DNA from 3 places in the Xanthomonas sp. NCPPB 1132 genome. Region 2 is predicted to be linked to each of the others. Evidence: predicted binding sites of a transcription regulator. Region 2 holds the regulator's gene; each other region holds the start of a gene.
What was found. The regulator FliA, encoded in region 2, starts transcription of late flagellar genes. The targets are predictions, from matches to a motif close to TAAAGTTTNNCNNNCNNNGGCCGATAA.
Positions count from the first base shown of each region.

Region 1: a site for FliA is predicted at 5,799-5,825, ahead of AC1G9L_RS14510 (methyl-accepting chemotaxis protein). Genes of this name have one in related genera too.
Region 3: a site for FliA is predicted at 2,640-2,666, ahead of AC1G9L_RS07760 (methyl-accepting chemotaxis protein). Genes of this name have one in related genera too.

Region 1 is NZ_CM152819.1:3,402,301-3,410,026, reverse strand. It holds gene AC1G9L_RS14525 (EAL domain-containing protein) at 1-208, opposite strand, end outside; gene AC1G9L_RS14520 (DUF3175 domain-containing protein) at 317-637, opposite strand; gene AC1G9L_RS14515 (DEAD/DEAH box helicase) at 1,181-5,524, shown strand; gene AC1G9L_RS14510 (methyl-accepting chemotaxis protein) at 5,971-7,626, shown strand; partial or broken gene AC1G9L_RS14505 (CHASE3 domain-containing protein) at 7,708-7,726, shown strand, end outside.
Region 2 is NZ_CM152819.1:2,504,238-2,511,963, reverse strand. It holds gene flhF (flagellar biosynthesis GTPase FlhF) at 1-712, shown strand, start outside; gene AC1G9L_RS10610 (MinD/ParA family ATP-binding protein) at 699-1,583, shown strand; gene AC1G9L_RS10605 (RNA polymerase sigma factor FliA) at 1,580-2,329, shown strand; gene cheY (chemotaxis response regulator CheY) at 2,349-2,741, shown strand; gene AC1G9L_RS10595 (protein phosphatase CheZ) at 2,742-3,353, shown strand; gene AC1G9L_RS10590 (chemotaxis protein CheA) at 3,358-5,121, shown strand; gene AC1G9L_RS10585 (flagellar motor protein) at 5,447-6,187, shown strand; gene motD (flagellar motor protein MotD) at 6,195-7,142, shown strand; gene AC1G9L_RS10575 (ParA family protein) at 7,142-7,726, shown strand, end outside.
Region 3 is NZ_CM152819.1:1,841,212-1,848,937, reverse strand. It holds gene AC1G9L_RS07765 (hypothetical protein) at 1-65, shown strand, start outside; gene AC1G9L_RS07760 (methyl-accepting chemotaxis protein) at 216-2,471, opposite strand; gene AC1G9L_RS07755 (methyl-accepting chemotaxis protein) at 3,259-5,517, opposite strand; gene AC1G9L_RS07750 (pectate lyase family protein) at 5,965-7,029, opposite strand; gene AC1G9L_RS07745 (M1 family metallopeptidase) at 7,440-7,726, opposite strand, start outside.

The DNA.
Region 1 (7,726 bases), 900 kb from region 2:
TGCCGTCGCACATCTCCACCACCGCGCCGTTGGAGCGGGTCAGTTCCTGTGCGCGGTGGGTGACCACGTCGACCACCTGCAGCGGATCGCCGCCGGCCGCGGCGATTTCGCCCTGCGCCAGGATGATGCGCGACAGCAGCGCCGCGTCGTCCTGCGTCGCGGCGGCAGTGTGCTGGATGAGGTCCGAAATGTCGGATGCCTTGGCCATGTCCGCATCATGTGGCACTGCGTTGGAGAACGGCAATCGGGCGGCGCGCGCCTCGCGTAGGCAGCGTGCGGAACTGCTCGCTCCATCACGCTGCGCGCGTGCCTGCGCTCAATCGCCGGCGCCATCCTTGCGCGGTTTGCCGTACAGGCTGCGCAACTCGTCCTTGGCCTGCTCCAGGATCTTGCGGCGCTGCTCCGGCAACTGGTCGCCGGCGCGATTGATGTAGAAGGTCAGCATCGACATGGCCGAGCGATACGGACCGGTGCGGCGGCGTGCGTGCAGGTCGGCCGACTGCTTGAGCGCGTGTGCGATCGCGGCCGGGTCGTTGCCTTCGAACACGTTCGGCGCGACGCCGAGCGACGGTTGCGCGTCGTTGCCGCGGCGCTGGCCGAGGTCGTTGCTGGAGAGGAACGGGCTGCTCTGTGCCATTGGTGATGCTCCTTGGCGATGGCTGGTGGAAAGGGACAAGGCATGCGCGATCCGGCAGGGCCGGACCCGATGGCGGATGCCGCCGCCATCGCTGCCATACGCCGCAAGGCGACGGCAGATCGACATCGAAGGGACACGGAGGCGGAGGCGACGCGAACACGCGCCGCCGCGATCGCGTGTACGGGATGGAGCGTCCCGCACGCGCGATGGGCGATGCCATTGTTCGTTGGTGTTGCCGTGCCGCATTTCCGTTCCCAGAAGCGAAGCTCATGCGTCATGCGCAAACGCTAGGCCGGGATACGTGATGCTGTCGACAACATAACCGCGCTCTGCGGAGCGAGTGGTAGACATTATGTCGTTCGATGAACGCTTAATAGAAAAGCCCGTAAAAACAGCGCTCGCGCGTGAATGCGCTTGATTGCCCAGATAACGTCACCATTTTCATTGCCGAGCCGATGGCGCGAGACAATCGCGTGGACAATATGCATCGGTGGCATCGTCGGTGCGCTCCGCATGCGTTGCGGCGGTGGCTTAGGAGATCGCATGTCGTTGGCGCAAACGCGCTTCCATCCCGCCGTGGCACGCTGGTTCGAGCAGCGTTTCGCTGCGCCCACGCCGGCGCAGGAACAGGCGTGGCCGGCGATCCAGGCCGGGCGGCATACGCTGGTGGCTGCGCCGACCGGCTCCGGCAAGACCTTGACGGCGTTTCTGGCCGCACTGGACGCGCTGGTGCGCGAAGGCCTGCGTGAAGGCGGCCTGCAGGACCGCACCCAGGTGCTGTACGTGTCGCCACTGAAAGCGCTTTCAAACGATATCCAGCTCAATCTCGAGGCGCCGCTGCAGGGCATCCGCGACGAGCTCGCGGCGCTTGGGTTGCCGGATGTGCAGATCCGCACGGCGGTGCGCACCGGCGACACGCCGCAGCGCGAGCGTGCGCAGGCGCGGCGGCGTCCACCGCACGTGCTGGTGACCACGCCGGAATCGCTGTACGTGCTGCTCGGCTCGGTGTCCGGGCGCGAGACGCTGCGGCATGTGCGCACGGTGATCGTCGACGAGATCCATGCGCTGGCGGCGAACAAGCGCGGCAGCCACCTGGCGCTGTCGCTGCAGCGCCTGCAGCAGCTGTGCGAGGTGCCGCCGCTGCGCATCGGCCTGTCGGCGACGCAGAAGCCGATCGAGGCGGTCGCGCGGTTCCTGGTCGGCAGCGCCGCGGTGCACGACGGCGTTGCCGACTGCGCCATCGTCGACATCGGCTATGCGCGCGCCCGCGACCTGGCGCTGGAGGTGCCGCCGACGCCGCTCAGCGCGACCATGTCCGCCGACCAGTGGCAGCAGGTGTATACGCGCCTGGCCGAGCTGGTGCGCGCGCACCGCACCACCCTGGTGTTCGTCAACACCCGGCGCATGGCCGAGCGCACCGCCCGGCACCTCGGCGAACTGCTCGGCACGCAGGCGGTGGCGGCGCATCACGGCAGCCTGGCGCGCGAGACCCGGCTGCTCGCCGAGCGCCGGCTCAAGGCCGGCGACCTGCAGGTGCTGGTGGCCACGGCATCGCTGGAACTGGGGCTGGACATCGGCGATGTCGACCTGGTCTGCCAACTCGGCTCGCCGCGCTCCATCGCCGCGTTCCTGCAGCGCGCCGGCCGTTCCGGACATGCGGTGGGCGGCACGCCGAAGGCGCGGTTGTTTCCGCAGTCGCGCGACGACCTGGTCGAGTGCGCGGCCTTGCTGGATTGTGTGCGTCGCGGCGAACTGGATGCGCTGCGCATGCTCGATGCGCCGCTGGACGTGCTCGCCCAGCAGCTCGTGGCCGAGGTCGCCTGCCAGGAGTGGGAAGAAGACGCGCTGTACGCGCTGGTGCGTGGCGCCTTGCCGTATGCGGCGCTGCCGCGCGCGCAGTTCGACGCGGTGCTGCGCATGCTCTGCGAAGGCTTCAGCACGCGCCTGGGGCCGCGCGCCGGCTACCTGCATCGCGATGCGGTGCATCGCCGCGTGCGCCAGCGCCGCGGTGCGCGGATGGCCGCGCTCACTTCCGGCGGCACCATTCCCGAGACCGGCGACTACAGCGTGGTGCTGGAGCCGCAGGCGCAGACCATCGGCACGGTCAACGAGGATTTCGCGGTGGAGAGCCTGGGCGGCGACGTGTTCCAGCTCGGCAACGCCAGCTACCGCATCCTGCGCGTGGAAGCGGGGCGGGTGCGGGTGGAGGATGCGCGCGGCGCGCCGCCCAATATTCCGTTCTGGATCGGCGAAGCGCCCGGGCGCAGCGACGCGTTGTCGCTGGGCGTGTCGCGGCTGCGTGCCGAACTCGAACAGGCGCTGCAGCAGGGCGGGGCGACCCAGGCGCTGCAGTGGCTGTGTGGCCCGCTGGCGCTGGACGCGGCCGCTGCGCAGCAGATCGTCGATTACCTGGGCCGCGCGCATGCGGCGCTGGGCGCCTTGCCGACCCAGCAGTGCATCGTGCTGGAACGCTTCTTCGACGCCACCGGCGGCACCCAGCTGGTGATCAACAGCGTCTACGGCAGCCGCATCAACCGCGCCTGGGGCCTGGCCCTGCGCAAGCGGTTCTGCCGCACCTTCAATTTCGAACTGCAGGCGGCCGCGACCGAGGACGCGATCGTGCTGTCGCTGTCGACCCGGCACAGTTTCGCCCTGGACGAGGTGGCGCGTTACCTGCGCGCCGCCTCGGCGCTGGACGTGCTGGTGCAGGCGCTGCTGGACGCGCCCCTGTTCGGCGTGCGCTGGCGCTGGAACGCCACCAACGCGCTGGCGCTGCCGCGCTTCACCGGCGGCCGCAAGGTCGCCCCGCAACTGCAGCGGATGAAGTCTGAGGACCTGCTGGCCACGGTGTTTCCCGACCAGGTGGCCTGCGCGGAGAACCTGGTCGGCGAGCGCGAGATTCCCGAGCACCCGCTGGTGGCGCAGACCCTGCGCGATTGCCTGGACGAGGCGATGGACAGCGCCGGCTGGCTGCAACTGCTGCACGGCATCGAGGCCGGCGCCGTGCGCGTGCTGGCGCACGAACTGACCGCGCCATCCCCGCTGGCGGCCGAGGCCCTGGAGGCGCGGCCCTATGCCTTCCTCGACGATGCACCGCTGGAGGAGCGACGGACCCAGGCGGTGCAGAACCGCCGCTACCAGGATCCGGACAGCGCCGACGATCTCGGCCAGTTGGACCTGCAGGCGATCGCCGCGGTGCGCGAGGAGGCCTGGCCGCAGCCGCGCAGCCGCGACGAGATGCACGAAGCGCTGCTCACGCTCGGCGTGGTGAGCGCGGACGAGGTCGCCGCGCAGCCGCAGTGGCGGCAGCGGCTGGAGGAACTGGCCGCCGACGCGCGCGCCACCTGCCTGCACGGTGTCGACGGCGCCGCGGCGGCGCTGTGGGTGGCGGCCGAGGCGCTGGCGGCGGTGGCGCCGCTGTACCCGCAGGCCAGTGCGCAGCCGGCCATCGCCGTTCCCGCGGGCTATGCGGTCGCCGACTGGGACCGCGACAGCGCGGTGCGCGAACTGCTGCGCTGGCGCCTGGCGGGGCTGGGGCCGGTCACCGCGCCCGCGCTGGCCGGGCCGCTGCACCTGCCGCTGCGCGAGGTGCAGGCGGGATTGCTGGCGCTGCAGCAGGACGGCTATGTGCTGGGCGGGCGCTTCAGCGCCGATGCCGACGCCGAGGAATGGTGCGAGCGCCATCTGCTGGCACGGATCCACCGCTACACCCTCGGCCGCCTGCGCCGTGAGATCGAGCCGGTGGCGCCGCGCGATTACGCGCGCTTCCTGTTCCGCTGGCAGCATCTGGACGCGGAGGGGCAGGTCGCCGGCGCCGAGGCGCTGGGCGCGGTACTGGCACAGTTGGAGGGCGTGGAGGTCGCGGCGCCGCTGTGGGAGGCCGAGCTGTTGCCGGCGCGGGTGCGCGACTACCGCCCGGCGTGGCTGGACGAGGCCTGCAGCGCCGGACGCACGCTGTGGACGCGGCTGCGCCCCGGCGCCGGCGGCGCCGCACCGACGCTGCGCAGCACGCCCATCCTGCTGCTGCCGCGGCGCAGCGCCGGCCACTGGTCGCGGCTGTCGCCAGCGCCGGAAGCCGGCGCGTTGGGCTCGCGCACGCGCAAGGTGGCCGACCATCTCGAGGCGCATGGCGCCTCGTTCTTCGACGAGATCGCCGAGGCGACGCGCCTGCTGTCCACCGAACTGGAAGCGGCGCTGGCCGAGCTGGTCGCCGCCGGCCGGGTCCATTGCGACAGCTACGCCGGCCTGCGCGCCCTGCTGGTGCCGCCCTCGAAGCGGCCCTCGGTGCTGTCGCGGCGGCGGCCGCGCATGGCGCTGTACGGCGGCATCCAGGACGCCGGACGCTGGGCGGTGCTGCGTGCCGACACCGAGGTCGACGACCCGGCCGCACGCAGCGAGGCGGTCGAGCACGCCGCGAGGACCCTGCTGCGCCGCTACGGCGTGGTCTGCTGGCGCCTGCTCGAGCGCGAGGCGGCGTGGCTGCCGCCGTGGCGCGAACTGCTGCGCGTCTACCATCGGCTGGAGGCGCGCGGCGAGATCCGCGGTGGGCGCTTCATCGACGGCCTGTCCGGCGAACAGTTCGCCCTGCCGGAGGCGATCGGCCTGCTGCGGCAGATACGCCGCCAGCCCGGCGACGGCCACTGGCTGTGCGTGGCTGCCGCCGATCCGGCCAATCTCCTCGGCAGCGTGCTCCCCGGCACGCGGGTACCGCGGCTGCCGGGCGCGCGCGTGCTGTACCGCGATGGCGTGCCGATGGCGAGCTGGGTCGGCGAGCGCTTCGAGCCGCTGCAGGACATGAATGCCGAGGAGCATGCGCATGCGCAGCGGCTGTTGCGCGGTGGCGCTGCCGCGGAACGGCGCACGCTTGTGGCACCGCAGATGGCGTGAAGGCAATGCGCCGCGCCCGCCCGCCACGATCGCGCTTGTGACATCGCGGCGCTGCTTTCACATTCTGTCTACAAATTAAAGGGGTTGGTATCCCACTTTGGCTCCGGTGCAAAACCGGGATGTTCTGCCATTGCAGAACAAGTGCGGCATCGGTGCGCTGCGACCCAAGTCTGCTCGGCTGCGCGTTGAGCACCGCAGCGCAATGCCTCTTGCGCATTCACGAATGTCGCGAAAGCGCTTGTCTTATGCGGGATTCCGCAATTTTCACGCGATTTAAAGGCGCCCTCGATTGCGCCGATAGCCCTCACGCATGACGTTGCAGCGCAGCGGTCCTCTGGCGACTCAGTCAGAGGCATCGCTCCGCGAGGCGCCGCGACACGCAGCCGGATGCATCGCCCGGCGCAGGCGGACACACACAAATCGGGGTACACACCATGTTGGGCAATATGAAAATCGGGGTCAGGCTGACGGCGGCATTCCTGATCGTGGCGGCGATCGGCGCCTGCATCGGCTGGGTCGGCATCCGCAACTCGGGCCGGATCAACGACTACGCCACCGCGCTGTACGAGCGCGAGCTGCTTGGCCTGTCGCACCTGAAAGAGGCCAACATCAATCTGATCAATGCCGGCCGCGCGCGCGCCAACCTGCAGTTGGCCAGCACCGCGGAAGACCGCGCCAAGCATGTCGCCAGCCTCGACAAATACACCGCCAAGGTGGTCGAGCATATGGACAAGGCCAGGACGTCGTTCGACGACCCGGCGACGCTGGCCAAGCTGGCCCGCTTCGACCAGGTGTGGAAGACCTACCTGGAGCGGCGCGGCCAGTTCGTCGAGTCGGTGATGCGCGAGCCGCTCCCGGAAGGCAACGCGCAGCTCGCGGAACTGTCCAAGGGCGTGCGCAGCAGCTCCGACGAACTGGATGCGCTGATGTCGGAACTGAGCGAGATCAAGGAGGCCAATGCCTCCAAGGCCAACGATGTCACCGACGAAATCTACGCCAGCAGCACCCGCACCATGCTCGCCATCGTGATCGGCGGCGTGCTGCTCGGCGTGAGCCTGGGCGTGTTCATCAGCCGCAGCGTGACCCGGCCGATCGGCAAGGCGGTCAGCGTGGCCAATGCGCTGTCCGAGGGAGACCTGAGCATGTCGATCGAGGTGCGCGGCCGCGACGAGACCGCGCAGTTGCTGCTGGCGATGCAGCGCATGGTCGAGAAACTGCAGCAGGTGGTCGGCGAGGTCAACGCCAGTGCGCAGAGCCTGGCCGGTGCGTCGGAGGAAGTCAGCGCCACTGCGCAGTCGCTGAGCCAGGCCTCGACCGAGCAGGCCGCCAGCGTCGAAGAAACCAGCGCCTCGCTGGAGCAGATGACCGCCTCGATCGCGCAGAACACCGACAACGCCAAGGTCACCGACGGCATGGCCGCGCAGGCGGCCCGCGAGACTCTGGAAGGCGGCAAGGCGGTGGTGGCCACGGTGGCGGCGATGAAGCAGATCGCGCACAAGATCGGCATCATCGACGACATCGCCTACCAGACCAACCTGCTGGCGTTGAACGCAGCGATCGAGGCCGCGCGCGCCGGCGAGCACGGCAAGGGCTTCGCGGTGGTGGCGGCGGAAGTGCGCAAGCTGGCCGAGCGCAGCCAGGTCGCCGCGCAGGAGATCGGCGAGGTCGCCGGTTCCAGCGTGGAGCTGGCCGAGCGCGCGGGGCAATTGCTGGAGACCATCGTGCCGAGCATCAAGAAGACCTCGGACCTGGTGCAGGAAATCGCTGCCGCCTCGCAGGAGCAGTCCTCCGGCGTCACCCAGATCAACGTGGCGGTGGTGCAGCTGAGCCAGATCACCCAGCAGAACGCGACCGCCTCCGAAGAGTTGGCCGCCACCGCCGAATCGATGAGCACGCAGGCCGTGCAGTTGCAGGAAAGCATGGCCTTCTTCCAGTTGTCGGCCGCCGCGCGCCGCGCCGCGCAGACGCTGGACGAAAGCGAAGCGCCGCTGCCGCTGCGCGCTGCGGGTTCGCGCTGGGCGCCGCGTGCCACCTCCGCTGCCGCGCGCCGTCCCGGTGCAGGCAATCGCGACCGCAGCGAAGCACTGCTGGGCCGCGCCTGATCCATTCCCTGGCGGCGCCGGTCGCGCCGCCAGTTCCGTGTCGCTGTCGTTGTCACAACTGCCCATTGCCGGGAGAGTGCCGTGCTGAAGAATCTCAAGA
Region 2 (7,726 bases):
GCTGCACCGCGGCCGCGGGCTGATGCTGGGCCTGCTCTCCAAGCGCCTGCCGATCGCCGCGCTGGACCCGCTCGAGGAAGGCGGCGTGATCGCCCTGATCGGCCCGACCGGCGCCGGCAAGACCACCACCATCGCCAAGCTGGCCTCGCGCTTCCTGGAGCGCCATGCCGCCCGCGACGTGGCCCTGGTCACCACCGACACCATCCGCGTCGGCGGCCGCGAACAGTTGCACAGCTACGGCCGCCAGCTCGGCATCGCCGTACACGAGGCCGACAGCGACGCCGCGCTGCAGCAGCTGCTGGAGCGGCTGGCCGACTACAAGCTGGTGCTGATCGACACCGCCGGCATGGGCCAGCGCGACCGCGCCCTGGCTGCCCAGCTGCACTGGCTGCGCGCCTCGCGGGTGGTCCGATCCTTACTGGTACTCCCCGCCAACGCCCATTTCTCCGACCTGGACGAGGTGGTGCGCCGGTTCGCCGGCGCCGACCCACAGGGGGTCATCATGACCAAGTTGGACGAGACCGGGCGGTTCGGCAGTGCCTTGTCGGTGGTCGTGGACCACCGCCTCCCCATCACCTGGGTGACCGATGGACAGCGTGTGCCGGACGACCTGCACCGCGCCAACGCCGCCAGCCTGGTATTGCGCCTTGAAGATTTGCGGCGCGCTGCCGATAAGCCCTGTACTCCGGAGCAGACCCATGCCGTCGCGTGACTACGTCAATCTGACCAATGCCTTCCCCCTGTCGGCGACGCGCAGCGAACCGCTGGGTCCGGTGCGCACCATCGCCGTGACCGGCGGCAAGGGCGGCGTGGGCAAGACCAACATCTCGGTGAACCTGTCCATGGCGCTGGCCGACATGGGCAAGCGCACCCTGCTGCTGGACGCCGACCTGGGCCTGGCCAATGTCGACGTGCTGCTGGGGCTGACCCCCAAGTTCACCGTGGCCGACCTGGTGGCCGGGCGCTGCACCCTGGAAGAGGTGCTGATCGACATGCCCAACGGGCTGATGGTGGTGCCCGCCGCCTCCGGCCGCCGCTACATGGCCGAGCTGCCGCCGGCCCAGCACGTGGGCCTGGTCAACGTGTTCTCGGAACTGCAGCGCGAGCTGGACGTAATGATCGTCGACACCGCCGCCGGCATCACCGACAGCGTGCTGACCTTCTGCCAGGCCGCGCAGGACGCGGTGGTGGTGGTCTGCGACGAGCCGGCCTCGATCACCGACGCCTACGCCCTGATCAAGGTCCTCTCGCGCGAGCGCGGGGTGGACCGGGTGCAGATCGTCGCCAACATGGTCCGCGACCTCAACGAAGGCCGCCTGCTGTACGACAAGCTCAGCCGGGTCTGCGAGAAGTTCCTCGGCGATGTGTCGCTGAACTACCTGGGCTGCGTGCCGCAGGACGACTGGCTGCGCCTGTCGGTGCAGCGCCAGCAGCCGGTGGTCAAGGCCTACCCGTCCAGCCCGTCGGCGCAGGCGATCTCCGAGATCGCCCGGCGCACCGCGCGCTGGCAGGCGCCGACCGCCCCGCGCGGCAACGTCGAGTTCTTCGTCGAACGCATCATCCAGCGCGGGGTGGCCGCATGAACGCCGCCGCCCACTACCGCGCCGTCCAGCGCAACAGCGCCAACGACTACATCACCCAGCACTCGGACCTGGTCCGGCGCATCGCCCACCACCTGGCGGCGCGGCTGCCGGCCAGCGTCGAGATCGACGATCTGATCCAGGCCGGCATGATCGGCCTGATCGAGGCCTCGCGCAGCTACGACGCCGAACAGGGCGCCTCGTTCGAGACCTACGCCTCGATCCGCATCCGCGGCGCGATGATCGACGAGATCCGCCGTGGCGACTGGGTGCCGCGCTCGGTGCACCGCCGCGCCCGCGACGCCGCCTCGGCGATCCGCAAGATCGAACAGAGCACCGGCCGCGCCGCCGCCGCCAACGAAGTGGCCGCGGCGATGGACATGCCGCTTCCCGAATACCTGCGTTTGATGGAAGATGCCGCCCGCGGCCAGGTGCTGAGCCTGGAGTCGCGCATCGAGGACCATGGCGAGCTGGATACCATCGCCAAGGGCGGACCCAATCCGCAGCAGATGCTCGAGCGCAGCGAATTCGGCCGCGAGCTGGGCAAGGCGATCGCGCAGTTGCCCGAACGCGAGCAGTTGGTGCTGTCGCTGTACTACGAGCAGGAATTGAACCTCAAGGAAATCGGCGCGGTGCTCGGGGTCAGCGAGTCGCGCGTGTGTCAGATCCATGGCCAGGCCACGGTACGGTTGCGCGGACGCCTGAAGGCGTTCGAGGTCGCCGATGCCGGTCTGGAAGACGAAGAATAGGAACCCTCAGGAGTCAGTGGTGAACAAGAACATGCGGATTTTGATCGTGGACGATTTCTCGACGATGCGACGCATCGTCAAGAATCTGCTCGGCGATCTGGGCTTCACCAATACCGCCGAGGCCGAAGACGGCAACAGCGCCCTGGCCGCGCTGCGCTCGGCGCCGTTCGAGTTCGTGGTCACCGACTGGAACATGCCGGGCATGACCGGCATCGATCTGCTGCGCAACATCCGCGCCGACGACAAGCTCAAGCACCTGCCGGTGCTGATGGTCACCGCCGAGGCCAAGCGCGAGCAGATCATCGAGGCCGCGCAGTGCGGCGTGAACGGCTACATCATCAAGCCGTTCACCGCGCAGACGCTGCAGGAGAAGCTGGGCAAGATCTTCGAACGCCTGGGAGCGACCGCCTAAATGGAAGCCACCGCCGAACGTACCGCCCTGATCGAACGCCTGCAAGGCGCGCTGGACGCGCTGGAAAACGGCGACGAGGCCGGCTGGCGCAGGGAGATCGACACCCTCGCCGCCTGGCGCACGCGGCCGATGATGCAGGGCCTGAGCCGGCTCGCGCGCGATCTTGGGCAGGCGCTCGGCGAACTGCCGGTGGTGCCCAGCGAGGCCGGCGAGCTGGACGACGCCTGCTCGCGCCTGGACCACGTGGTGGAGATGACCGAACAGGCCAGCCACCGCACCCTGGACCTGGCCGAGGAATGCCGTGCGCTGGCCGACCAGCTCGCCGCCGGCGGCCTCAGCGGCGACCAGGGCGAGATCCTCGACAAGATCCGCCACAACCTCACCGAAATGGCCCTGGCGCAGAGCTTCCAGGACCTGACCGGGCAGATCATCCGCCGCGTTGCCGGCATCGTGCGCCGCGTGCACGAGGGCTTCGGCGCGTTGGGTCTGCCGCCGAAGGAAGAAAACAGGAAGGCCGACGGCAGCCTGGCCGGCCCGGCCCTGCCCGGCCTGGACCGCCACGGCGTGTCGCAGCACGACGCCGACGACCTGCTGTCCGGACTAGGACTGTAACTTTATGAGCGCCGTACCCGACGACATCGCTGCCGACTTCATCATCGAGGCCCAGGAAATCCTGGACCGGCTCGGCGAGCAGTTGGTGTCGCTGGAGCAGGCGCCCGAGGACAGCGGCCAGCTCAACGCCGTGTTCCGCGGTTTCCACACGCTCAAGGGCGGCGCCGGCTTCCTGGCGATCAACGCCATGGTCGAGCTGTGCCACGCCGCGGAGGAAACCCTGGGCATGGCCCGCGCCGGCCAGGCCACCCTGCAGGCGCGGCACTTCGACGCCGCCCAGCAGTCGCTGGACTACCTGCAGTCGATGCTCGACGCCTTCGGCAGCGGCCAGGAGCCGCCGCGCGCGCCGCCGGAGCTGATCGCGCAGTTCGACGCGCACGGCGACGCCGCGCCGGCACCGGCACCGGCCAAGAGCGCCGCGCCGGCGCCCGCCGTAGCAGCGGCCGCCATCCCGGCCACCGCCGCGGCTGCGGGAGACCTGATCAGCGACGACGAATTCGAGGCGCTGCTGGACCAGTTGCACGGCGATGCGCCGCCGGCGGCCACGCCGCAGGCGCTGCAGCCGGCGCCGCGTGCGCCCAGCGCCGCGCCCAAGGCCGCGGCCGCCCCGGCCAAGGCCGCCGAGCCCGAGCACACCGTGCGCGTGGACACCAAGCGCCTGGACGCGATCGTCAACCTGATCGGCGAACTGGTGCTCTCGCGCAACCGTCTCAAGACCCTGCGCGTGCGCCTGCGCGACGAGGAACTGGACCGCGCGGTCAGCAGCCTGGACATCGCCACCGCGCGCCTGCAGTCGGCGGTGATGCGCACGCGCATGCAGCCGGTCGGCAAGGTGTTCTCGCGCTTCCCCAAGGTGGCGCGCGACGTCGCCCGCTCGCTCAACAAGGAAGTGGAGCTTGAGCTGATCGGCGCCGACACCGAACTGGACCGCAACCTGGTCGAGGCGCTGGCCGATCCGCTGGTGCACCTGGTGCGCAACGCGATCGACCACGGCATCGAAGCCCCGGCCCTGCGCGAAGCCACCGGCAAGCCGCGCGGCGGCCATGTGCGCCTGTCGGCGCAGCAGGAAGGCGACTACGTCAGCATCGAGGTGCAGGACGACGGCGCCGGCATCGACCCGGAACGGCTGCGCGCCAAGGCCCGCGAGAAGGGCCTGATCGACCCCGAGGCCGCCGCCCGCCTGACCACCGAGGAATGTCTGCACCTGGTGTTCCTGCCCGGCTTCTCGACCAAGTCCGAGGTCACCGACATCTCCGGCCGCGGCGTCGGCATGGACGTGGTGCAATCGCGCATCCGCGAACTCAGCGGGCAGATCCAGATCCAGTCGGAACTGGGCCGCGGCAGCCGCTTCCTGATCCGCGTGCCGCTGACCCTGGCGATCCTGCCGACCCTGCTGGTGCAGGCCGGCGACACCGTCTATGCGCTGCCGCTGGCGCGCGTGGTGGAAGTGCTGCATGCCCCGCGCCGCTCGCTGGGCTGGTTCGACGGCCGCGCCGTACTCGACCGGCAGTCGCACACCCTGCCGCTGGTGGACCTGCGCCAGTGGCTCAACATCGACGCCCCGCAACTGCCGCTGCTCACCGTGGTGGTGCTGCAGGCCGGCGAATCGCGCATGGGCCTGGTCGTGGACCAGGTCCGCGGCCGCGAGGAAGTGGTGATCAAGCCGCTGCCGCGCTCCCTGCGCGGCCTGCCCGGCTACGCCGGCGCCACCCTCATCGGCGACGGCCGCCTGGCGCTGATCCTGGATGTGGATGGCTTGAAGGCTTGAGGAGCTGGGATTGGGGATTCGGGAGTGGGGATTCGCAACGGCGACTTCCCTGGCGCCTCGTTTTCCCTGATTCCGCCGTAGGAGCGGCTTCAGCCGCGACGCGGTGAGGCTGGGATTGACGATAGCACGCACAGCGCAGTGCCAATTGCCGAGACGATCCGAACGATTGTGCTCAGGTAACGCGCCAAGGTCCGCGCGTCGCGGCTGAAGCCGCTCCTACGGCACACCGACCAACCCTCTGCCCTCGCGCTCTTGCGAATCTCCAATCTCCAATCCCAAATCCCGCCCCCATCAAGTCCCAAGCCCCGTTGCCGATACCTCCTGCATGGACAAGCTCAGTCTCATCGGCCTGCTGTTGGCGATTCTGTCGCTCATCGGCGGCAGCATCCTCAAGGGCGCCGGCATTTCGGCGCTGTGGTCGCCGGCTGCGTTCGTGATCGTGATCGTCGGCACCGTCGCCGCGATCCTGGTGCACACCCCGCCGTCCGTGTTCCGCCGTGCGTTCCAGATCGCCAAGTGGATCCTGTGGCCGCCGCCGAGCGATCGCCAGGCGCTGCTCAAGCAGATCGTGGAATGGAGCAACATCGCGCGCCGCCAGGGCCTGCTCGGGCTGGAGAACCAGGTGCCGCAGCAGCAGGATCCGTTCGTGCGCAAGGGCCTGCAGATGCTGGTGGACGGCGTGGAGCCGGAAGCCATCCGGCACATGCTGGAGATCGACCTGGACGGCCAGGAACATTGCGACCTGGCCGCGGCCAAGGTGTTCGAGGGCATGGGCATCTACGCACCGACCCTGGGCATCATCGGCGCGGTGCTGGGCCTGATCGCGGTGATGAAGAACCTGGCCGACCCGAGCAAGCTCGGCCACGGCATCGCCGCCGCGTTCACCGCCACCATCTACGGCATCGCCTCGGCCAACCTGCTGTTCCTGCCGATGGCCGCCAAGCTCAAGAGCGTGATCAAGCACAGCTGCGGCGAGCGCGAAATGATCATCGAAGGGTTGATCGCCATCGCCCAGGGCGAGAACCCGCGCAACATCGAATCGAAACTGGCCGGATTCTTGCATTGAGTTGCCAATGGCCCGCAAGCACTCCCACGACGAGCACGCCAACCACGAGGCATGGGCCATCCCCTATGCCGACCTGATGACGTTGCTGCTCGCCTTTTTCGTGGTGATGTACGCGCTGTCCACGATCAACGAAGCCAAGTACCGGGTCATGGCCGACGCGATGAGCGCGGCGTTCGGCGGCACCCCGACGACCCTGCGCCCGGTGCAGGTCGGCGACCACGCGCTGCAGGGCCAGGGCGGCGAGCGGCCGACCCCGATCAAGTCCAGCCCGGCGCTGACCCTGCCCGACCCCAACCGCCTGCCCTCCGGCACCGCGCAGCGCGGCGACGACCTGCGCGATGCGCAGCAGCTGCGCCGCGCGCAACGCCAGCTCGACAGCATCGCCGACCGCCTCGGTGCCGCGCTGGCGCCGCTGATCCAGAAGAAGCTGATCACCGTGCGCCGCGCCGGGCTGTGGATCGAAGTGGAGATCAACAGCGACATCCTGTTCGGCTCCGGCTCGGCCGCGCTCGACCAGAGCGCACGCGCCACTCTGGCGGAACTGGCGCAGGTGCTGTCCGGCGTGCCCAACGGGGTGCGCGTGGAGGGCTATACCGACAACACCCCGATCGCCACCGCGCAGTTCCCGTCGAATTGGGAACTGTCGGCGGCGCGCGCGGCCAGCGTGGTCCACCTGTTCGCCGACCAGGGCCTGCAACCCTCGCGGCTGTCGATGATCGGCTACGGCCAGTTCCGCCCGCGCGCCAGCAATGACACCCCGGCCGGCCGCAACGCCAACCGCCGCGTGGTGCTGGTGATCCTGGCCGATTCCGGCGACAGCAGCGATCCGACGCCGTCGGCCCCCGACCGTCTCAGCGCCGGCGCCACGCCGGCCACCCCGACACCCCCCGCCGCGGCGGCCGCCGGCAGCGCCGGCGGGCCCCGCGCAGTACCTGCCATTGAAGGAGTCAACTGATGCGCATCTGGGCGATCGCCAACCAGAAAGGTGGCGTGGGCAAGACCACCACCACGCTGGCCCTGGGCCGTGGGCTGGCCATGCTCGGGCACCGCGTGCTGATGCTCGATCTCGATCCGCACGCCTCGCTGACCCGTGCCTTCGACGTGCCGCAGGAACCGCAGCCGCCGGGCGTGCTGGATCTGTTCGGGACGCCGCCGGGCGAACTCGCCGCGCTGGCCCGCGACACTGCGGTCGAGCGCCTGAGCTTCGTCTGCGGGCAAACCGCGCTGGCCACCCTGGAACGCCGCAGCGCCAACCAGCCCGGCCTGGGCCTGGCGCTGCAGCAGGCCATGGCCCGCCACGCCGGCCAGCACGACTACATCCTGCTCGACTGCCCGCCGACCCTGGGCCTGCTGATGATCAACGCGCTGGCCGCGGCCGACCGCGTGATCATCCCGACCCAGGCCGAGCCGCTGGCCCTGCACGGCCTGGCCAGCATGGTCCGCACCGTGGACATGGTCGAGCGCTCGCGGCGCCGCCCCCTGCCCGCCTCGATCCTGCCGACCCTGTTCGACAAGCGCACCCGCGCCGGCAACGAGACC
Region 3 (7,726 bases), 660 kb from region 2:
ACTCCAATGGCCAGTACATCACGTCCTACGTGATCAGCACTCCGCGGGGCACGGCGCCCAAGTAAGCTGACATGTGTGTCTTTGCTGCGTCCTGCAGCGAAGGAAAGTGATTTCACGCACTTGGGGTTACCGCCCCACAGCGTTCGCACGGCATGACCCCCTTCTATCTGAGGGGGTCACGCACGCTGCAACTCAGCAATGCCAGGCTGACAGGCTCAGAACTCCTGCCAGTCCTTGTCCAGCGCCACCGCCGCGGCGAACGCCGGCGCGCGTCGTGCCGGTGCGGCCGCGGCCAGCGGGCGCGGGCCGCGCATGGCCGTCGGCACGGCAGTCCTGGCACGCGCCTGCACCGGTGCTGGCGACGGCGCGGCAACGGGTGCGCCGTCCAGCTTGAACAGCGCCACCGCCTGGGTCAGCTCCACCGATTGCTGCTCCATCGAACGCGCGGCCGCGGTGGCTTCTTCCACCAGCGCCGCATTCTGCTGCGTGCTTTCGTCCATCTGGGTGACGGTCTGGTTGACCTGCTCGATGCCGGCAGACTGCTCCTGCGAGGCCGCGGAGATCTCGCCCATGATGTCGGTGACGCGCTGCACCGAGGCGACGATCTCCTGCATCGTGCTGCCGGCGCGATCGACCAGCGCCGAGCCCTCGGCAACGCGGGTCACCGAGTCGTCGATCAGCGTCTTGATCTCCTTGGCGGCGTTGGCCGAACGCTGCGCCAGGGTCCGCACTTCGCTGGCGACCACCGCAAAACCGCGACCCTGCTCGCCGGCACGCGCCGCTTCCACCGCGGCGTTGAGCGCCAGGATATTGGTCTGGAAGGCGATGCCGTCGATGACGCCGATGATGTCGGCGATCTTCTTCGAGGACGCCTCGATCCCGCTCATGGTCTCGACCACCTGGCCCACCACCACGCCGCCCTGCGAGGCCACCGAGGCCGCACCGCTGGCGAGTTGGTTGGCCTGGCGCGCGTGTTCGGCGTTCTGCTTCACCGTGGAGGTTAGCTCCTCCATCGAGGCCGCGGTCTCCTCCAGGCTGGCGGCCTGCTGCTCCGTGCGACGCGACAGATCGTCGTTGCCGGTGGCGATTTCGGTGGCGGCGGCATTGATGCTGACCGCCGCGGTCTGGATGCGGCCGACGATACCGGTCAACTGGTCGGCGGTGGCATTGGCGTCGTCGCGCATCCGCGCGAACACCCCGTGGAACTCGCCGTGCATGCGCGCGGTGAGATCGCCGGCGGCGATGGCCTGCAGCAGGGACGACAGCTTGCCCAGGTTACGATCGCTGACCTCCATCATCGCGTTGAGGTCCTGCACCATCAGCCGGAAGTCGTGCTGGAAACTGGCCGCATCGCCGCGGGCACTGAAGTCGCCGGCCGCGGCCGCCGCCGCCAGACGCTTGATCTCGGTATTGATCGCCAGCAGGCTGGCCTTGGCCGCGTCCATCGATTCGTGCAGCACCGCGCGGCTGCCGGGCAGGCGGCGGGCATCGCGGCGCAGGTCGCCGTTGGCGTATGCGTTGAGCACGTCGATGGCGTCGACGATGGCGTCCAGGTGCTCGAACATCATGGTGTTTATGCCCTTGCTCAGTTCACCGTACACGCCGGGGAAGTCCTGCGGCATGCGGTGGCTCATGTCCTTGTCCGCGTGCAGCTCGATCATCAACGTGGTTTCGCGGGAGAAGCGCTGCAACTGCGTCTGCATCCCATTCATCGCCAGCAGCAGGCGGCCAGGTTCGTCGCGCGCGTCGGTGGCCACGTCGTTGTCCAGGCGGCCGGCTGCGATGGCCTCGGCGGCACGGGTGGCGCGATTCAGCGGCACGGTCAGGCTGCGGGTGATCAACCAGGCCAGCACGCTGCTGACCAGCACCACCGCCAGGCCGCCTGCGATGAGCATGGCGCGCCCACGCGCCATCGCCGCCGTCGCCGCCGCATAGGCCTCGTTGCTGCGGGTGGCCTGCAGATCGGCGTAGCGGGCGATGGCGTCCTGCCACTTCTGCGTCAGCGGCGCGGACTGCCCCATCAGCAGGGCCAGTGCTTCGTCAGGCTTGTAGTGCATGCCCAGATCGATGACGCGGTTGTTGACGTCCACGGTCAGCTGCCGCGCGCGATCGACTTCCGCCAGCACGGCCTGGCTCTGCGCACCACTGGGAATGGCGCCCGCCCGCTTGCGCGCCTCCTGGTAGCGCGCGCGCTGCTCGGTAATGACCTTGGCGAAGCGGATGTTGTCCTCCTGGGAGGTCGGCAACACGATGTTGCGGACATTGATCGCCACGGCCGAGCTCGCGTTGAGCATCTCGCTGGAAGCGCGGATCGCGGCGATGTTGCGCTGGACGATGCCGTCCAGCCGCTCGCGTGCCTGGAACAGGGTGAACAGCCCGGCAACGACCAGCGCCGAGGACAGCAGGATGAGGAGGCCGAACGCGGTGGCGAGCCGGGCACCGACGTTGTAGCGCTGAAGGAATGCAATCATGGAATGGCCTGTTTGGGGGAATTTGAAAGGGGCGATCAGGTGCCCCGGACCGCGCACGCCGACCAGTCGCCGTTGTGCGCGCCCGCATCGAATCAGGATGAAGAAACCGTGAAAAAAGCGTTTCAAATCAAACGCTTGATACCGCACCCTGCTCAATGTGCGGGCGATGTAACGGCCCCCCGTGGCCGGACTTGAGAGGCGATTGCAGAGAATTTATTGAACACCCTCAGGCATATGACAGGGGTGTGGAGAGCCCATGCGCGCGACGCGCGAACCGACGGTTTTGCGTGAAAGGCGTGTGCATTCCTTGTTGCAACAAGCGGCATGACGTTTGCTTGCAGCACGCACGCGCGGCGAACGGGAAATGGGTCGATCCGATGGCGCACGCCCCCATCCGGATGCGCGGCACAGGCGGGGAAACGCGATCGCGTTCGCATTGCCGCATCTGTCGGAGAAGAGAAGTTGCGCGACGGCGCTCGGCGCGTGCGCGACATGGAGGCACGTCGACGGTGACGCGCGATGGATGCACGGATGACGGCGACGCATGCGGCAGACTGCGCGCGCGCCTGCGCAGGAGGAGCAACGTGACGGCGATGCACGGCGCAAAGGCACGCGGTGGCGACGCCCTCCGGCCAGTCGCCGCATCGACCAGGATGCGGTCGCTCGGCTGCCGCACGCGGCGCCCGGATCGGCTGGACACGACACCGGCGGCACCAGGGCCGCCGGCCTTCGACAGAGCGAGCGGCGCGCACTGCGCCGCCCGCCCGATGACACAACCTCGTGCGGCTCAGAACTCCTGCCAGTCCTTGTCCACCGCCATCGCCGCTGCCGGCTGTGCCGCACGTCGTGCCGGCAAGGCCTTCACGACTGCCGGACCGACGCTGCGCTTGCCTGCGGGCGCCGGGGCGGCGTGCTGACGCGGCGCCTGGACCACCGGCGTGGCCGCCGAGGCGTCCAGCTTGAACAGCGCCACGGCCTGGCTCAGTTCTACCGCCTGCTGCTCCATCGAGCGCGCCGCCGCACTGGCCTCTTCCACCAACGCAGCGTTCTGCTGGGTGCTCTCGTCCATCTGCGTCACGGTCTGGTTGACCTGCTCGATGCCGGCCGACTGCTCCTGCGAAGCCGCGGAAATCTCGCCCATGATGTCGGTGACGCGCTGCACCGAGCTCACGATCTCGGTCATGGTCTTGCCGGCCTGGTCGACCAGCGCCGAGCCCTCGGCGACACGGCTCACCGAGTCGTCGATCAGACCCTTGATCTCCTTGGCAGCGCTGGCCGAACGTTGCGCCAGGGTGCGCACCTCACTGGCGACGACGGCGAAGCCACGGCCCTGGTCGCCGGCGCGCGCCGCTTCCACCGCGGCGTTCAAGGCCAGGATGTTGGTCTGGAAGGCGATGCCGTCGATCACCGAGATGATATCGGCGATGCGCCGCGACGCATCCTCGATCCCGCTCATGGTGGTCACGACCTGGCCGACCACCGCCCCGCCCTGCGAGGCGACCAAGGCGGCGCCCACCGCCAACTGGTTGGCCTGGCGGGCATGCTCGGCGTTCTGGCGCACCGTGGAGGTCAACTCCTCCATCGAGGCTGCGGTTTCTTCCAGGCTGGCGGCCTGCTGTTCGGTGCGGCGCGACAGGTCGTCGTTGCCGGCGGCGATCTCGGTGGCCGCGGCATTGATCGACACCGCCGAATGCTTGATGCGGCCGACGATGCCGGCCAGTTGTTCGGCGGTGGCGTTGGCGTCGTCGCGCATCTGCGCGAACACGCCGCGGAAGTCGCCGTGCATGCGCGCGGTCAGGTCGCCCGCGGCGATCGCCTGCAGCAGCGTCGACAGCGCCTGCAGATTGCCGTCGGCGGTGGCCATCAGCTGGTTCAGGCTCTCCACCATCACCCGGAAGTCGTACTGGAAGCGCTCGGCGTCGCCGCGCGCGCTGAAATCGCCGTCCGCGGCGGAGGTGGCGAGTTGCTTGATCTGCCCGTTCATCGCCGACAGGTTGGCCTTGACCTCGTCCATGGTCTGGCTCAGCACCGCTTCTTCGCCCGGCAAGCGGTCCATGTCCTGCGACAGGTCGCCGATCGCGTAGCGGCCCATGATCTGCGCCAGGCGCGTCTTCACCGCCAGGTGCGAGGCGACCAGCGCGTTGGTCTCGGCGGCCATGCGGCCGTAGTCGCCGGGGAAGGCCTGCGCTTCGATGCGATGGCTGACTTCGCCGGCGTCATGGCGCTTGGCCATCTCCAACTGCGCGCCGATCAGGTTGCTGACCTGCTGCTGCATGCCCTGCATCGCGACCAGCAGGCGCCCGGTCTCGTCGCGGGCATCGGTGCGCACGTCGTTGTCCAGCTTGCCGCTGGCGATGGCCTCGGCGACGCGCGTGGCACGGGTCAGCGGCACGGTCAGGCTACGCGTGATCAGCCACGCCAGCAGGCCGCTGACCAGGACCACGACGATGCCGCCGGACACCAGCAGGCTGCGGCCGCGGTCCATCGCCGCGTTGGCGCTGGCGTAGGCTTCGGCGCCGCGCACGCGCTGGCGGTTGGCATAGGCGGTGATGGCGTCCTGCCATTGCTTGTTCGCCGGCGCGGCCTGGCCCAGCATCACCTTCAGAGCTTCGTCGGGCTTGTAGTGCATGCCCAGCTCCAGCACCTGCTGGTTGGCCGCGCGGGTGCGCTGGTAGGCGTCGTCGATCTGCTTGCGCATCTGCGTGCCGGTGGCGTCGCTGACCGGAATCGCATAGAGCTTGTCGTGGATCTGGTCGTAGTAGCGGCGTTGCTCTTCGACGATCTTGGTGAAGCCTTCGTTCTCCTCCTGCGTGGTCGGCAGCACGATGTTGCGCAGGTTGATCGCGATCAGCGAACTGGCGTTGCGCATCTCGCTGGTGTAATCGAGGATCTGCATGCGTCGGTTGACGATGGTGTCCATCATGTCGCGCGCCTGTTTCAACGTCAGCAGACCGGCGACGACGAGCGCACAGGACAGCAGGATGAGGACGCCGAAGGCGGACGCGAGCCGCGTCCCGACGTTGTAGCGTTGCAGGATTCCGATCATGAGCAGGCACCAAGTAAGAAAAGGAGAGCGACCCGCGCCACGATCTGGATCGCGCAGGACGCCCTCAGGCCAACGGCCTGGGCGCGATGCGACGGAGAAGAAGGAAAGGACACTTCCAGCCCCGACCGCATCGGCGATGTCCCGTGCGGGTACTCGCAGTAGGTAACGGCGGTCGGCTGCGATTCTTGATGCGCAACTGCGCACAGTTTTTTGAATTGGGTCAACCTTGTGACCGGCGCGTGCACGCCGCACGGGGACCGTTCCCCGATCGGTCCGCACGTGTGAAATCCATGTGAATTAATGGCCTGCTCTGGCGTCGCCGATGCGATACGGCCCGAGCGGCCGTTGCCGCGGCCGCGACGCGGGTGCGGCCGACATGCGGCAAACGACACACAGTTCAGCCGCCGTCGACCGCCTCCGCGCCATCGGGCACGGAGGCGGGGCGCTTCATTCGGCCAGATTGGTGCCTGCACCGGCGGTGGCGATGACCTTGGCCTTGACTTGCGCGGCGGGGATCGCCGTGTACAGATAGCCCAGCGGCTCCGGGTAGGTCTTGGACGAAATCCAGGTTGTCGCGTTGGCGTAGGGCTTGCTGGTGCTTTCCGGCACGGTCCAGGTGATGCCGCTGCCGACGTAGTTGTTGATCAGGTCCCAGTAGCCGATCTCGCTGCTGTCGCGCGAGGTGACCGGGTTCTTGATGTTCTCGAAGTAGTTGGCCTCGATCAGCGCCACGCCGCCCATGCGCACGTTGATGCCGGAGGTGAAGACGTTGTTGAAGTAGTTGTTGTAGATGTGGCTCAAGCCGCGCCGCTGCAGCGGCAGGCGCGATTCCACGTTCTCGAAGCGGTTGTGGTGGTAGGTGGTGCGTGCGGCGGCATTCTGGGTGTCGCTGTCGCTGTAGCCGTTGAGCGCGACCTTCTGGTAGTCGTGGATGTAGTTGTAGGACACGGTGACGTGGTTGACGCCCTTCTTCATGTCGATGCCGCCGTCGAAGGAGGCGTCGCCGGCGCCGGCGCACTTGGTCAGCGAGGCGAAGATGGTGTTGTGGTCCACCCAGATGTTGGACGGCTGGCCGCTGGAATTGCCTTCCAGGGAGATCGAATCGGCATCCTCGCCGCCGGGCAGCAGGCCGATGGTCATGTTGCGGATGATGACGTTGTGCGCGTTGCCGACCACGCGCACGCCGAAGTTCGCCGACGAGCCATTCGCGCCCTTGATGGTGATGTCGCGCTTGTTCTTGATCTGCACGGTCTTGGCCGGCAGCTTCCATTGCGTGCACACGTCGGTGATGCTGGCGAAGTTGAAGCTGCCGGTGTAGTTGAGCACCAGGCCGCCGGAGCCGGCGTAGTTGTCGATCGCCGCCTGCATCGCCTCCATCGTGGCGACGTTGACCGGGATGGCACTGCCGCCGCCGGTGGTGTTGGCCCCATAACCGACCGGGCCGGCGAAGGCCGGAGCGGCGCACAAGGCCAGAGCGAGCGCCAATGCGCCCTTGCGGAACTGCTGCTGCATGATCTCTCTCCCATCTGTCGCGATGAGTGCAGGCCACATGGCAGTGCGCGCATGCGCCAACACGGGGGCGTGGGGGCCGGCGCATTCTTGGAATGCGCGCGGCGGCCCACGCAATCGCCGCGACACCGAACTGGAATCCCACACTCCGTTCGCCGCACAGGACAGGACAAGCGGACACGCACGGTCCGCAGGAGACAGACAGCGACAGGCGGAGACAGGCCGTCTGCACGCGCGCCACGGTGGGCGCCGGCCGCCGGCAACGACGGCGAACGCACGCGCATCGCACGCGCCGCCAACACCAACGGCGCGGCGAACAGGGACAGGCGCGCGCCGATGGCGGGCGGCCGCGAATGTTGCGGCCGCAGCACGTTTGCGCGGGCGCGGCGGTACTGCGGACCGCCGCGCGCGGCTCAGCTCACCGTATCGAGGCGGTTGTCGCTGCGGTCGGCGTCGGGCAGCACGTGGTCCGGATCCAAGGTCACGTGCAGCACCTTCTGCGTGCTCGGCACACGGATCTGCGGCTGGGTCTGCTGCATCCAGGTCTCCACCGGCACGCGCTGGTCGAGGTGGCTGCCGTCGGCGAAGTCAATGCGCAGGGTCGCCGGCATCACCAGCTTCTGGCGGCTGCGCAGGGTCACCAGCAGGCCCTTGGCCGGGTCGTGGTCGACGTAGGCGGCCGCGCGCACGCCCATGTCCA